4 regions of the Methylobacterium sp. 092160098-2 genome follow, and region 3 is predicted to be linked to each of the others. Evidence: riboswitches for the same ligand, from Rfam matches in the RefSeq annotation. Region 3 holds a riboswitch; each other region holds the start of a gene.
The links. A riboswitch is a leader RNA that binds a small molecule or an ion and turns the genes downstream of it on or off. The one in region 3 is predicted to bind cobalamin.
Positions count from the first base shown of each region.

Region 1: linked by a shared signal. The riboswitch ahead of PQI07_RS16890 (CbtB domain-containing protein) and the one ahead of PQI07_RS34315 (TonB-dependent receptor) in region 3 are both predicted to bind cobalamin.
Region 2: linked by a shared signal. The riboswitch ahead of PQI07_RS02915 (TonB-dependent siderophore receptor) and the one ahead of PQI07_RS34315 (TonB-dependent receptor) in region 3 are both predicted to bind cobalamin.
Region 4: linked by a shared signal. The riboswitch ahead of PQI07_RS11690 (TonB-dependent receptor) and the one ahead of PQI07_RS34315 (TonB-dependent receptor) in region 3 are both predicted to bind cobalamin.

Region 1 covers NZ_JAQPZJ010000001.1:3,580,363-3,583,970, forward strand. The annotation lists gene cobW (cobalamin biosynthesis protein CobW) at 1-637, opposite strand, end outside; gene PQI07_RS16880 (DUF1636 domain-containing protein) at 634-1,035, opposite strand; gene PQI07_RS16885 (CbtA family protein) at 1,028-1,765, opposite strand; gene PQI07_RS16890 (CbtB domain-containing protein) at 1,782-1,964, opposite strand; cobalamin riboswitch at 2,001-2,193, opposite strand; gene PQI07_RS16895 (discoidin domain-containing protein) at 2,360-3,608, shown strand, end outside.
Region 2 covers NZ_JAQPZJ010000001.1:645,076-648,683, forward strand. The annotation lists gene PQI07_RS02915 (TonB-dependent siderophore receptor) at 1-1,860, opposite strand, end outside; cobalamin riboswitch at 2,097-2,303, opposite strand; gene PQI07_RS02920 (hypothetical protein) at 2,870-3,070, opposite strand; gene PQI07_RS02925 (patatin-like phospholipase family protein) at 3,401-3,608, opposite strand, start outside.
Region 3 covers NZ_JAQPZJ010000003.1:444,454-448,061, forward strand. The annotation lists gene PQI07_RS34315 (TonB-dependent receptor) at 1-2,169, opposite strand, end outside; cobalamin riboswitch at 2,454-2,646, opposite strand; gene PQI07_RS34320 (NUDIX hydrolase) at 2,786-3,220, shown strand; gene PQI07_RS34325 (RluA family pseudouridine synthase) at 3,363-3,608, shown strand, end outside.
Region 4 covers NZ_JAQPZJ010000001.1:2,493,795-2,497,402, forward strand. The annotation lists gene PQI07_RS11690 (TonB-dependent receptor) at 1-1,695, opposite strand, end outside; cobalamin riboswitch at 1,829-2,026, opposite strand; gene PQI07_RS11695 (hypothetical protein) at 2,739-3,071, opposite strand; gene PQI07_RS37860 (DUF6538 domain-containing protein) at 3,106-3,510, opposite strand; tRNA gene PQI07_RS11700 (tRNA-Ser) at 3,597-3,608, opposite strand, start outside.

The DNA.
Region 1 (3,608 bases), on a different contig from region 3:
CCACCACCTTCACGGCCCGGGGCAGGTGGCCTTCCACCTCGGCACGCACCCGAGCGCGGGTCGGGGCATCGATGAGGTCGGCCTTGTTGAGGACCACGAGGTCGGCGCAGAGGAGTTGGTCCTCGAAGACCTCTTCCAGCGGATTGTCGTGATCGACCGATTGGTCCGCGGCCCGCTGGGCGGCCAGTGCCTCCGGATCGTCCGCGAAGACGCCGGCGGCGACGGCCGGGCCGTCGACCACTGCGACGACCCCGTCGACGGTGACCCGCGAGCGGATCGCCGGCCACTGGAACGCCTGAACCAACGGCTTCGGCAGCGCGAGGCCCGAGGTCTCGATCAGGATGTGCTCCGGCGGCTCGGCGCGGCCGAGAAGAGTCTCCAGCGCCGGAACGAAATCGTCCGCGACCGTGCAGCAGATGCAGCCATTCGGCAGCTCGACGATAGCCTCTTCGGTGCAGCCTTCGACCCCGCAGGCGGCGAGGAAGGACTTGTCGAAACCGACGTCGCCGAACTCGTTGACCAGGATGGCGAGGCGGCGCCCCCTGGCGTTCTCGACCACGTGGCGGACCAGTGTCGTCTTGCCGGCTCCGAGGAAGCCCGTGACGATGGTGCAGGGGATCTTGTTCACGATGGTCATTCCGCGGCCTCCAGGGTGCCGGCGGGGAGCGGGCGGGGTTCAGGGAACGGGGGGATGCGGGCGATCACGCCCTTGCGGAAGGCCTCCGGACGCTCGCGCCAGGGCACGATGCCGTCCGAGGTCGCCGCATAGGCCGCGAGCCCGGCGAGGATGGTCTCCGCCGAGGCGGCCGGATCCATGTCGCCGTAGACGTAGGTCCAGCGGTCGGCCGAGGCGACCGCCACGGTGCAGGGCCGCTTGCAGACCGACAGGCATTCCACCGCCTCGATCCGCAGGTCCGGCGTGCCGGCGCTCCGGGCCTGAAGCGCCTCCAGAAGGCGTGCTCCGGCGCGCGGTCCATCCGGATCGTCGTCCGGACGGCGGCAGGTCGTGCAGACGTACAGGACGGTCTCAGGCACGGGCCGTTCCCCGTTGCGTGTCGCGGGAAAACGCCTGCCACGCCCAGCCGAGCCCCAACCCGATCAAGATCCAGAAGACGAAGCTGATCGCCAGCGACCGGGCGGCGAACTGTGCGGCCAGCGCGGCCGGAAGCTCCGACGCGCCCTCCGGCGCCTGCGGGGCGCCGACGACGTGGGGGGTTATGATCAGGACGAGGCCACCCAGGATCGTGATCAGAGCACGGCGGATCGTGATCAGGTAGAGTCCCATTCCGGTCGCCGCCGCGGTCATCACCCACCAAGCCTGCCGCGCGGCCAGCGGTGCAGCGGCGCTGCCGGGCAGTTCCGGCGGCAGGCCGAGGCCCGGCGCGAGGGCGACGCTGGCGAAGCCCGCCACCGCGAAGGCGAGACCGACCTGCGGCGTCGGCTCGCGGCCGCAGGCGATCATCACCGCGCCGAGCAGCAGGGCGTAGCCGACGCCGCCGACGAGGGTCGCAAGACCGGTGAAGGCCATCCGCGGCAGTCCGGGGCCGGGCTGCCATTCCGGTGCCGCGGCGGGTGCGGCGTGGTCATGCCCGGCATGGGCGAGCACGATCGGAAGGGCCTTCGCGGCCTGATGCGAGGGTTCCTGCTGCTCGTAGCGCTCGGCCGCGACGATCAGCGGCGAGGTCAGCGTGAGTTCGAGGCCCGTCACAACGGCAGCCGCGAAGAAGCCGGCGGCCAGGGCCGCCGACAGAAGCCGAATGATCATCCCTGCGCCGAGGGCGTCAGTGACAGGGGAAGTTCTGGGTATGGCGGAAGTCGTGCGCCGCGTTGTGGAACGCGATCGCCGGCGAGAAACCCGCCATGAACAGCAGGCCGAGGCCCAGCATGGCCGCGAGCGCGACGGCGACCGGACGCTCCGACGAGCGGGTACCGGCGGCGACGGGGGCGAGGGTCTGAGCGGTCATCGTCGAGTGTCTCCAGCCGCCCCACCGGCGGCATTGCGGGATCCTGTTGCGACGGCAGGTCTCCTGGCTCGCGGCTCGGCGCGCCCACCGCCTTCCCGGATCGCTCCGGTGGCGCTTGGCAGGCGCTCGCCGCTCACAGTTGCGGGGGCAGCCGCGGAATCGGGGCGAAACCCCTCACCGCATTCCCTTTTCACCCCGTTGCCAGGGCACCGTCACCGGCACGTTGTAGACGCATGCCGGCGACGACACAACGGAGCGGCGCCAGATCCGTTCGGATTCCCGTGCGTCCCTTCGCGGGTGGCCGGGCTTGACGTCCACGCCCCGATGCGGGCACCGCCGCACCGGATGCCCGGCCGGCCCGGCATGGGCACCTCCGCTCAGTTCTCGGAGACCCGATGGCCCTCGCAGACGATCCGAGCCCGGTCCTCGTCGATCTCGCCACCGGCCGCGCCCCCCGGATCGTACAGGATGAAGACACCGCCTGGCTCGAGATCGATCTGGGCGGTCGCTTTCCGATCCGCGCGGTCGCGCTGCGACCCGTACAGGATGCTGTCGCGCCCGAGGTCGGCGATGTGGCCGTCGAGGTCTCGCAGGACGGCGTCACGTGGTCCGCGCCCGACATCGTCGGCTGGACCGCCAAGCCGGGCGCCCTCGTGGCCGCCATCGGCGCCGACGAGCGGGCCTGGGCGCGTCTCGTGCGGATCGCGGTGCCGGATCCTGCGCTCGTCGCAGGCGTCGACATCCGCGCCGATGAAGCCGCCATCGACCTCATCGCCCTGCGGGCGCTCCTCTGGCTCGACATCACGCTCCTGAACGAGAAGCCCGGCGCTAACGTCTACGTCACCTACAATCTCGAAGCCGCGCCTGGCCGGGCTAGCCGCAACCTCGTCGGCCTGTCGCTGTTCGAGAACGGCGCCTTCGGCAACTGCCTCGTGCAGTACATCATCGCGGTCTCGATCGCGAAGGCGCTCAACCTGAAATACATCAAGGTCCCGAAGGTCGACCGCAGCAAGGTGATCTTTCTGACCCAGAGGCTGACCTGCGACGGCATCACGTTCATTCCGCCGGACGAGCCGCTTCCGCCGGACGGCTACTTCCTGTCAGGGCTGTTTTTCGATCCGACGCAGTTCGAGCGGGTGACGGCGCTGCAGGGCCCGATCGACTCGCGCGCGATCGTTCAGGATGTGATCCGGCCCCTGTTCAACGGCCTGCCGCGGACATTTGCGGCCAAGCCCGACGATCAGCTCCTGATCCATATCCGGTCGGGCGACATCTTCAGCACCTGGGTCGACCCGCACTATCCGCAGCCGCCCTTCGCCTTCTACCGGATGGTCATCGACCGGCTGCAGGCCGAGGGCCGCATCCGTTCCGTCAAGCTCGTCTTCGAGAACCGGCTCAACCCGGTCATTGCAGAAGTGGAGGCCTATGCGGCGCAGCGCGGCCTGCCCGTAGAGATCCAGAGCGAATCGCTGATCTCCGACGTTGCCGCTCTGGTGAACGGCCGCTACCTCGTCTTCGGGCTCGGAACCTTCGGGCCGGCGATCTGCCACCTTTCGGAGCGCGTCGAGCAGGTGTTCTACTTCGCGTCCAATTGGCCGCAGGGCTTTCAGTCGATTCCCACGATCGGGAAAGTGGTCGAGGTTC
Region 2 (3,608 bases), on a different contig from region 3:
GCCGCCGCCGATCCCGAAGCCGCGCCACGCGCCTGCTGGCTCGTAGACCGCGAGCAGGCTGCCGGAGTGGCGGGGCACGTTGACCAGGGGGGCGCCGACCGGAAGCACGTTGTCCTTGGTAACGCGGGCATCGGCATAGACGTAGCCGGCCAGGAGCTTCAGTTCCGGCGTGATCTGTCCTTGAGCCGTCAGCTCAAAGCCCTGGCTGCGCACGGCGCCGGCCGCGAGGGAGAAGCCGGTATTCGCCGGGTCGGGCGTGAGCACGTTCTCCCGCTCCACGCGGAAGGCGGCGGCGGTGAGGAGCAAATTGCCGCCGAATAATTCGGACTTGGCGCCGACCTCGTAGCCGAGGCCGGTCTCGGGCGGCAGCGCCGTGCCGCGCGTGACGGCGGCGGCGTCGGTGCCGATATTCGGCCGGAAGCTCGTGCCGACATTGGTGTAGAAGGCGAGTTCCGGGATCGGCCGGTAGACCAGGCCCGCCCGGGGCGAGGCCGCGACCCGCGACTGGTCCACTTGGCTGCGCACCACGCGCTCGCGGAAGCTCTGCTCGAAGATGTCGAGCCGAAGGCCGATCAGCGCCCGCCATTCCGGGCTCAGGACGATCTCGTCCTGCGCATAGAGGCCGGTATTGGTGATGCGCTCGATATTGTTGCGTGGGATGGTGATCGGCGGCAGCGCCTGTCCGTAGACCGGCGAATAGATGTCGAGGGCGAAGGGGCTCGTGCGGAAGTTCGAGCGCAGATAGACCGTCCGGCTGTCGGTGCTCTCCCGGTCCATGCCGAGGAGGAGCGTGTGGCCGATGCCGCCCGTATCGAACCGCCCGATCAGGTCGGCCTGACCGACCGCCACGTCCCAGCGATAGTCGCGCACGTTGCGGTCGCGAAAGACGGTGCGGTTGTTGGCGGCGATTCCGCGGATCTCCGCCGATTCCCCTTCCAGATCGCCGGTGTTGAAGTAAGCGGCGAGCCGCATCTGCCAGTTCTCATCGAAGCGATGATCGACGCGGACCTGCAGCGAATTGTTGTTCTGGTAGGTGCTCTGACCGGGCTCGCCGAGGAACCGCGAGAGCGGCAGGAAGCCGAGCTGGCGATTGAGCGCGATCACGCCCCGGTCGAAGACGATGCGGTTCTTCACGAACTCGGTCTCGACCGTAACGCGTGTGTCCGGCGTGACCTGCCAACTCACCACTGGAGCCACGAGCAGCCGGTCGCTGTCCACGAAGTCGCGGAAGCTGCCGGCCCCCTGTGCGGCGAGATTGAAGCGATAGAGGACCGTCCCGTCCGCGTTCAGGGCACCGCCGGCATCGATGGTGCCGCGGGTCAGACCGAACGAATCGACCTGATTGCCGAACTCGACGAACCGTTCGGCGGTGGGTTGCTTGGTGATGAGGTTGACGAGCCCGCCGGGATCGCTGCGTCCGAACAGGGCCGCCCCCGGTCCCTTGAGCACCTCGATGCGTTCGATGTTCTGCGCGTCGGGCGGAGGCGGGGTCCCGCGATTGAGGGGGAAACCGTTCTTGTAGATCTCCGAGGTCGTCACACCACGAATGGCGTAACTGAAGATCGAGAGACCCCCGAAATTGTTCTGCTGGGCGACGCCGGGCAGATAGTTGAACGCCCGGTCTACGCGGGTGGCGGCGAGGTCGGTGATCGTCTCCCGCGGCGCCACGGACACGGCCACCGGCACGTCGATCTGCGGAGTGGCGGTGCGCGTGGCGCTGACGGCCGTGCCCGCTCCGTATCCCGGCGTCGGGCCGATCAGGCCGATGGTGCCGCGCCCGGAGGCCGTCGTGCGGCCGGCACCCTCCCCGACCTGCTCGACCGAGAGTTCCTCCAACGTCACGCTCTCCTGCGCCCGCACGTCCTCGATCGGAAGCCCGGCCGAGAGGACAGCGGCGAGCGCCAGCCGCCGACCGCGATGCGGAGTCCGCGGACGACGCGCTGATGGCGCTGAAAACCGCGCAGGCTCGCCGAGAGACGGACGTTCGGAGGTCGCCACCACACACTCGCTGTTGCCGGGTGGAGGCCACGGGGATACGGGCAGCGTCGCCCACGAGACGGCGACACCGCGCGCTCCGCCGGGGCACCCCGCCCGAGGGACGTCATCGTGCCGAAGGCAGGTCTCCTGGCTCACGGGTCAAAGCGCCCGCCGGACCTTCCCAGTGCAAGCACCAGTGGTCATCGGTGGCAGGCGCTCGCCGCTCACAGTTGCGGGGGCAGCTTCGGATTCGCTCCGAAAAGCGCACCGAATTCCCGTCTTAGCTCCGGGCCGGGACCCGAAGAACCTTGGCCGGACGATATTCGCCACCGGCGCGCATCCGGTCAACGGGCCTGACGAACTTTGTAACAGTGTTACGTTACGTGTGGCGCTATGGACACAGTCCGATCCCCAATGGAATGCACGGCTCTCACGTTGCGGTGATGGACCGGATTGGGCTCGGACGACGCGGGTCCGAATGAGATCGGCGGGCCGATGGCGGCTGGATATGCGCCATGCTGAACCGAACGGACGAGCGGTCATCGACGCCCTGTTTCATGCGCCGCTGGGCGCCGAGCGTCTCAGCTGAATGGAAATCCGATGGTCCGCTCTTGGCATCGTGTTGCTGACTGTCGAACGCGCGGCCCGAGCTCATGATTCGGCATACGGTCCTTCGGTGACCCGCTCCATCTCAGGGCCGGCCTTGCCGTCCAGCCGTGGATCGCGGCATGCGTCATCGCCGTGGTCGCGGTGGCCCCGTGCCAAAACTTCTCGTTCGGCACGAACCCGATACCCTGACCGGCTGGCTTTGCACCAGGCACATGCTCTCGATCGGTTCGGTTCAAAGCCAGCCGGTCAAGTCAGTCGTGCATTTGCGGTCGCTCGATCGCCCCTACATCTTCCGCTCGCGATGGATACGCTTCTTCTTCGGAAGTGCCTTGTGACGGCCGATGGTGACCCTGGCTTCCGACACCGTCGGTCCGGCCAGCGCCTTGCCCGGTGTGGGGCCAGCGGCCGTCGCGTCCGCGAACGTCGCGAAGGTCAACAGGGGTAAGGCGGCCAGCGCCGCGCGAAGAGCCCGGATCGTGTGCATAAGCGTTCACTCCTCTGTCTGTGGGCGCCGGGCCGTTTCCGGGGCCGGCCGGATGCGACGAGCGGTCTTCGGTGTGAAGGTGCTCCCCCGGAATCGGGCCGGTCCGACTGCGAAGTGCCGCGCCGATCATGCGCGTGAACCGGTGTGAAGAGGCTCGGGCAGAGGCCCATTTAGTCTGACAAGATATCGTCGATCTGCAACGCGCAAGACTGATAAATGGAACACATGCTGTATTTATATTAAATAAATATAAGACATAAATCAATATAGGCGCCTTGATTTTGATCAAGTTCTGCGAGCTCTGCCACGCGACGGAGCGTTCCGGCTGCGTCAGACGCCTTCGAGCAGTCGGTCGAGGTCGAAGGACGGACGCCGGCCTAGATCCGGCCCATGATCGGTCAGGAACGTCGCGGCGCTCCGGCGTCCCTCGTCCCGAAGCATCGTCAGGAATGCCCATTCCGCATTGAGCTTCGAGGACGAGCCCAGCTCGGCGACAACGTCGCTGGCGATGCGGTGCATGCGCATGGCCGCCCATCGT
Region 3 (3,608 bases):
GTAGGCGACCTCGACCGAGCGCGGCCGCCCGAGCAGCCAGTTGGTCCCGACCCCGTTCACGGCATTGCCGCTGATCGCGTAGACCTTGTCGAACAGGTTGTAGACCCGCAGCGACAGGCGCGACTCCGCCGTGACCTGATGGTCGAGGACCACGTTGACGAGGTTGTAGGCCGGGCGCCGCGCCGTATTGCCGAAGTCGCTGTAGACCTGCCCCACGTTCTGAAGCCCGACCCGCGCGATCCAGTCGCGGTAGACGTCCCAGGTCAGCCAGAGGTTGGCCACCCGCTCCGGCACGTCGATCGGCTGATTGCCGGCATACGACACGGTGGCGCCGTTCACAGTCTGGTCGAACCGGTCGTACTGCGCGTGCAGCAGCGCGAGGTTGCCGTCCAGCCGCCAGCCCGGAGCAAAGCGCCAGCCCAAGGCCAGCTCGAATCCCTGCGAGGACTGGCTCCCCACCTGCGTGGACAGCGTCGGCTGGCCGGGGATTGCCGAGATCAGGTTGTCCTTGACGATCCGGTAGCCCGCGATGGTCCATTCCACGGCACCGTCGAAGGCAAGACCCTTGGCGCCGATCTCGACTTGATCGCCTGTGGCGAGCTTGAAGCCCGCCAGCGACTGGTTCAGCGTGATCAGGCTGTTCACCGGGTCGGTGGCGAAGCTGTACTGGGCGTAGAGCGCGCTGTCCGGCGTCGGGTTGTAGACGAGGCCGAACCGGTAGCCCAGCGCCCGGTAGGTCTTCTCGAACCGCGATCCCGTCTGCAGGTCCTCCCGATTCAGCGTCGGTACGTCGAGGCGCACGCCGGTGAGGAACGAGAGCTTGTCCGACAGGATCAGACGGTCCTCCGCGAAGACCGAGGCTTGGCTCGTCTGCGTGGCGTAGGCCGGACGGGCTCGCCCGTTCTGCGGGAAGAGGCCCGGATCGTAGCCGACGAGCGGCACGCTCGTGGGCTGGTCGAAGTAGAAGTTGTTGGTGTGCCGGAAGTCGATGTGGTTCACGTCGAACCCGGCCACGAACTGGTTGGGCAAGCCGAACAGGCTGCCCCGGAACGTCGCGTCGAGCCGGTCACCGACCTGCTCCTGGCTGTGGTAGATTTCCAGATAGTCGCCCCGGTCCACCAGCCCGGTGCCGCGGTTGTAGGAATATTGCTCGACGTCGAGCCAGTGGCGCCGGCTGGTGAGCCGGTAGGCGGTGTTGCGGATCGTGATGTCGGCCGAGGGCGACCATTCGGTCTTGAGCTGGGTCCAGTTGTCGGCCCAGGTGATCTTCGCGTCCCGGACGTTGTAGTTGTTGAACCGGATGAGATCCGGGATCCGTCCCTCGACGAGCGGCGTGCCCCAGTAGCGGGCGGGCTCCTGGTAGCCGAAATCGTGGCTCAGGGTGAACGCCAGATCGGCGCTCGGCCGGAACAGCAGGGCGGCCGAGACCGCGAGGTTGCGGAAATCGCCCTCCGGCCGGATCCAGCCGTCGGCGCGATTGCCGCTGACGTTGAGGCGATACGCGAAGGTGTCGCCGAACTCCGCTTGACCGATTCCACCGCCCGAATCGAACGCAAGGCGCGCGACGCTATCCGTGCCGACAACGGCGCGGGCGGCGTTGATCGGCACGAAGACCGGCTTCTTCGGCACCACGTTGATTACGCCGCCGATGGCGCCGTCGCCGTAGAGCACCGAAGACGGGCCGCGGAGCACCTCAATCCGCTCGACGTTCCACGTGTCGAACGGGAAGGTCACCGTGTTGGCGCCGACGTAGAAGCGCGTGCCGTCGTAGAGCTGCTGGATCGAGTTCGGGCCGGCGAAGCCCCGGGATGTGAAGGCGCCGTTGCCGTTGCCGGGTGCCGCGATGGTGGTGATGCCGGTGGCGTCCTGGGTCACGGCTTCGGCGATCGTATCCTGGCCGCGCAGCCGCGCGGTCTCACCCGACACGATGTCGAGGCTGGCCGGCGTCTCCAGCGGCGTCAGACCGAGGCGACTCGCGGTCCGGTCGGGGGTGCGCAAATTGAGGCCGTTCGGTGCAGCGTGGTTCGGGTCTCCGCCCGCGCCGGCCACGGCGAGTTCATCCAGGGTGACGGCCTCCTGGGCGGCGGTCGGACTGGCGAGGAGCGCGAGGAGAACGCCGCAGAGGGGAGCCGGCCCGCCGGAGCGGGCGCGATGGATCGAGAGAAGCATGGGGGAAGCGGTCCGTGCACGGCGCGCGCCGGCCCCTTTGTCCTATAAGCATTGTAATAACATTACAATGCCTCGACCATCTGGAAACCTGAGCCTGAACGGGTGCGCGGAGGCCCCCCGGAACAGGGATCGCAGGTCGCGAAACGGTGGAGACGGACATGGGAACGGCGTCGCGGGCGCGCTTGCTGTGGCACGTCACCGCGAACGAGGCCTCGGCGGCCGCCTCCCCTCGGGATTGACGGCGCCTCGACACCCGCCAGGACACCCCGCCCGGCGCGTTTCGCGTGTGACCACGGCTGACGGCAGGTCTCCTGGCTCGCGGGTCGCCGCCCTCGCACCGTCTTCCCGGGGTGACCCAGTGACGTGGTGGTGAAGGGCTCGCCGCTTACAGTTGCGGGGGCAGCCGCGGCTTCGGGGCGGACCCCTCATCGCGTTCCCTTTTGATCCCCGAGGGGAACCGTCGAGGAACAGCTTGGCCGTCGTGCGTCCGGGCGTCAACCGCACGTCCGGGAGTTGTCGTGGATCGACGCGGCGGCCCGCCGGTTCGTTGCGGCGCCGTCGGGAACGATCTAGCCGGTTCGGCATGACGGTCTGGCGTCCCCCTGCGGAGATCCGCGTGAAGGCCTTGGGGCTCCCTCGGCGCGGCGATAGCCTGCTGGTGGCGGAGATCCATGCGGATGACGGGCGGCTGACAGGTGTCCGGCCCCTCGGTGGCAGCGTTGCGTTCGGTGAGAGGGCCGAGGACGCGCTGATCCGGGAGTTCGAAGAGGAGCTCGGCATCACCGTCACGGTGCTCGGCGGCCCGCGCGTCGTGGAGAACATCTTCCTGCACGAGGGGCAGGTCGGGCACGAGGTGCTGTTCCTGTTCCCGGTCGCCCTGCCGCCCGGCCGGTTCGACGGACAGGAGCGCTTCGTCTTCCACGAGGATTGCGGCACCGCCTGCGTGGCGCGGTGGTGCGATCTCGACGGGCTCGACGTCCCGGGCGGGCCGGAACTCTTCCCGACCGGCCTGAAGGCCTGGCTCCGCGCGGCGTGGGACGCGGAGCCCTGACGGGCGCGATCGCGCTGCCGCCTTTGCCGCTGCGCGCGGGCGATGCTACAGCCGTGCAATCCCATCGGTCCGGACGTCCGCGACGCCGCGGCCCATGCGCCCGGACGCTCCGTCCGAAGCGGAGACGGGTGCCGGCGGAAGCATGACGACACGACCTCCCAAAAGCGGCGGGCCGAAGGGGCGCAAGCCTCAGGCCGGCAAGTTCGATGCGGGCAAGTTCAAGCCCGGCAAGTTCCAGGCCGACGGCCGTGCCCGCACGGGCCCGCGCACCAGCGCCCGCGACGCTGCAGAGCGCGCGGCCCGCAATCGCGGCGACGATGCGGGTGCGCGCGATCCCTGGGGTGCGCAGGGCGCCGCAGCCGCAGCCCCGGCCCGGCCCGCGAAGCCG
Region 4 (3,608 bases), on a different contig from region 3:
CCATTCCACGCCGAAGCGGCGGGTCGGGCGGCTCGGCTCCGTGGTGCCGGTATCGCCCTGGAACAGGTTCTCTGAGGCGAAATCGAGCCGGAACAGGGCGAGGCTCGTCTCCAGCCCGGCAATGGACCGGTTGCGCAGGCCGATCTCGTAGCCCGTGGAGGGCACGAGGAAGGGCGAGCGGGTCGTGTTGAACAGCGAGGAGGTCGGATCCACCGTGGCGGTCACGCCGCGCACATCGTTCGAGTGGAAGCCGCCGCCGTAGTTCACGAAGAGTTCGGTGTCGAACCACGGCCCGAGCGTCAGGCCGAGCTTTGGGTTGACGATGCCATCGCGCGCCTTGCCCGAATTGGCTGGCGTGTCCGAGACGACGCTGGCGTAGTATCCGTCCGCGCGGAAACCGACGCTGGTGCGCAGCCAGTCGGTCCAGCGCACGCGGTTGTCGAAGTAGAAGGCTCCACTTGTCTCCACCACCCGGTCGTCGAGCACGCCCGAGCGATACTGCCGGTTCGTTGTGTTGAACAGGCCGACGCGGATCGAGTCGGTGCGGGTCTGCACGCCGATCTCGTTTTCCATCGGCCTCCCGAACAGGTCGCCCTGGAAGATATGCAGGGCCTCACCGCCGCCGATGATGCGCTGATCGAGCTGGTGGAACTGGTCGCCGTTCACCGGATCATTGAGGAAGTAAGTGAAGTCGTTGAACAGGTTCAATTGGGATCGGATGACGTAGGCCGAGGCCCGCGTCACGCCCGTGTCGTCCGTTGCGCTGAACTTGCCCGAGAGCGAGAAGCGCGAGGTGTCGCCGCCATCGGTCGGGTTGATCGTGCCGTAGCGGCTGATCAGCCCCTCCGTCACAGCGCGCTCTGGGATCTGGTTGGTGGCGGTCCAGCGCGCCGCATAGGCCATGCCGGTGACCGAGAAGCCGTCGAGCGGCGTACCCTGGCTGTAGCGGGCCACGCCGTTGATCTTGCGCAGGGCGTCCGGGACCACCCACGGGCCGTCGTAGACCTGGGCTTCCCCCGCGAGGAGGAGGTTGCCCTCACCGAGTGGTACGGTAGCGATCGAGAGCGCGCGCTTGTAGCCGAAGCTGCCGATGGAGGTCAGGGCGACGTTTTTCGCGGTCGTGTCGAGATAGTCGATCCGCACGGAGCCCGCAGAGGCGAAGTCACCGTCGCGGACGAAATACGGACCCTTGTGGAATTCCACCGCGCCGACGAGTTCCGGGATCAGGAAGTTGATGTCGGCGTAGCCTTGTCCGTGGGCATGGGTTCGCATGTTGAGCGGCATGCCGTCGAGGAACAGGGCTATGTCGGTGCCGTGGTCGAGGTTGAACCCGCGCAAGAAGAACTGATTGGCTTTGCCCTCGCCGGAGTGCTGCGTGACGATCAGGCCCGGCACCGACTCCAACACCTCGCCGGGGCGCGTCACCGGACGGCTGTTAAGCTGTGCGCCCGTGATGACACCCGAACTGGCGGAAGCCACGGGGGTGCTGATCCCACCGATCCCGGTCGTACCCCCGACGTAGCCCGCGCTCGCGGCCGGACCGACGCGCGGCGATGCGGATACGGCTGTGTCGGCGGTGACCGAGATCTCCTCCAGCGTCGTCTCGGTGGTCGCCGCACTCGGCGTGGAGCGGTCCTGAGCTGCGGCCGCCGAGGCCAGGGCGGCGAGGCCGACGCCCGACCAGGTCGAGAGCATTCGGATGGTGGGACGACGGGACACGGGAGCCTCGGGCGACGGGAGTGGCACGTCACCGCGAATGAGGTCTCCACGCCCAGCGTCAGCCCGGCGCTTCGACACCCGTCAGGACACCCCGCCCGACGCGTTTCGCGTGTGACCACGACTGACGGCAGGTCTCCTGGCTCGCGGGTCACCGCCCTCGCACCGTCTTCCCGGATGAGGCACATCCAGTGACGCGGTGGTGCTGGGCTCGCCGCTTACAGTTGCGGGGGCAGCCGCGGCTTCAGGGCAAGCCCTTCACCGCGTTCCCTTTTGATCCCCGAAGGGAACCGTCGCTGTCACCATCCGTCGCCTTGTCAGGCCACGTCAAGCCATGAGGAAGATCGGCGACCGTGTGTGGCCTCGCTGTGACAATGGGGTCCGTAACCTCGCCGTTATCGAACGGTCGCTTCCGCGCATCGCGCCAATTACCGCGTCACACCCATTGCCGAACTTGACCGGACGCGAAGCGACACGGTTTGGCTATAAGAGGCTTGATCACCTGTGGTTCGATCGCCCGATCTAAAGCCTCGATGGCGGCTCGGAGTTGCTCCGGTCCGAGTCCTGACGCGTATACGGCAAGGCCGAGCGCGGCTTGGCGTGACCCATAAGCTCGGCGATAACGCTGCTGTTTACTGTTGTGGTGTGCGTAGAGGCCCGTTGGAGATAAGTTGCGAAGTATCGTCTGAAGCTATGGACATCGACCTGTTTGCTGGGCCCAAGCACCTTCTGGCAAAAGGTGGCAAATCGCTTCACCACGATCCAGCTTCGCTTCCCGTCCGGCCCCGCGGGCGTGAGACCCGAGCATACCCAGCCGTCTGACGAGCGTGCAACGCGCTGCTGCAAAATCGGCCAAGCTGATCCATGAACTGGTACGACGCGCCGGGCATGCTCCGTTTTCCGTGAGAGATGCGGAACGCTCGCCCCTCTGTGCGCATGTCGGCGGTGCGAAGCTGGCAAGGCTCGCTGATGCGGCAGCCGGTCAGTAAGCCGACCCGCATGAGGTCGAACAGCACCGTCCCCTACCGCTGGCCCATGATCGCCACAGGATCAGCCGTGAGGAGCGTGACAAGCTCATCAGCGGTGTCGGCGCGCTTCGATGGCTCCTGCCTCGATCCGTTCGCGACGCTACCCTGGCCCAGCCACGGATTGTCGGCGACAAAGCCACGCTTGATGAGCCGCTGCCACATCGAAGAGAGCGCCGCGATCTGTCGATGGACCGTGGCCTGAGACGCCCGACTCCGCAGGAGCACGTCGCTGACGAACTCACCCGCGGTGCGTCGATCCACGCCGCGGACGGCATAGTTTGACGGCTGAGTTTGTGCGAACTCCCGGACGGCAAGGGCGTGCTGCATCCGAGATTGCTTGGTCTGGACCCATCGATCTCCTTCAACCAGCGCTCCAGCGTCGTGAGCATTGTGGTCTGGCGCGATGAGCCCCCTGGATGAGCATGATCGCGGCCATCCTTTCGGGTCGTCTCTTGGGGAGAGAATGAGGCGTTGGGTCGGGGCACTCGCGCCCGGTATCGTCGCGGGACCGTCCTGAACCGGTCAGGGCAGCCGCCCGGGCGGGCTCCCAACCGTCCGATACGGTCTGCGCACCGATCCAGTCCCAGAGCAGCGCCAGCGCGATCCACCGTCGCTGCCGCGCAACAGCCTCGGTGCTCGCGTCGAGAGCCCGGACGAGGTGGGTCTGTCCGACCGTGGAGACGAGATGGGCTGGCACCCTGAGTCGCAGGGACCAGCGCCCACGACGGCATTGCAGGTGGTCGGGGTGCCGCACCTTTGGCCTCATCCCGTACGGCTACGATGACGCTGTGTCCCCAAAGCTGGCCGGACGAAGCGAGAAAAGTGCTGCTTTTACAACATCTTAGGGCTAAATGGCGGAGACGG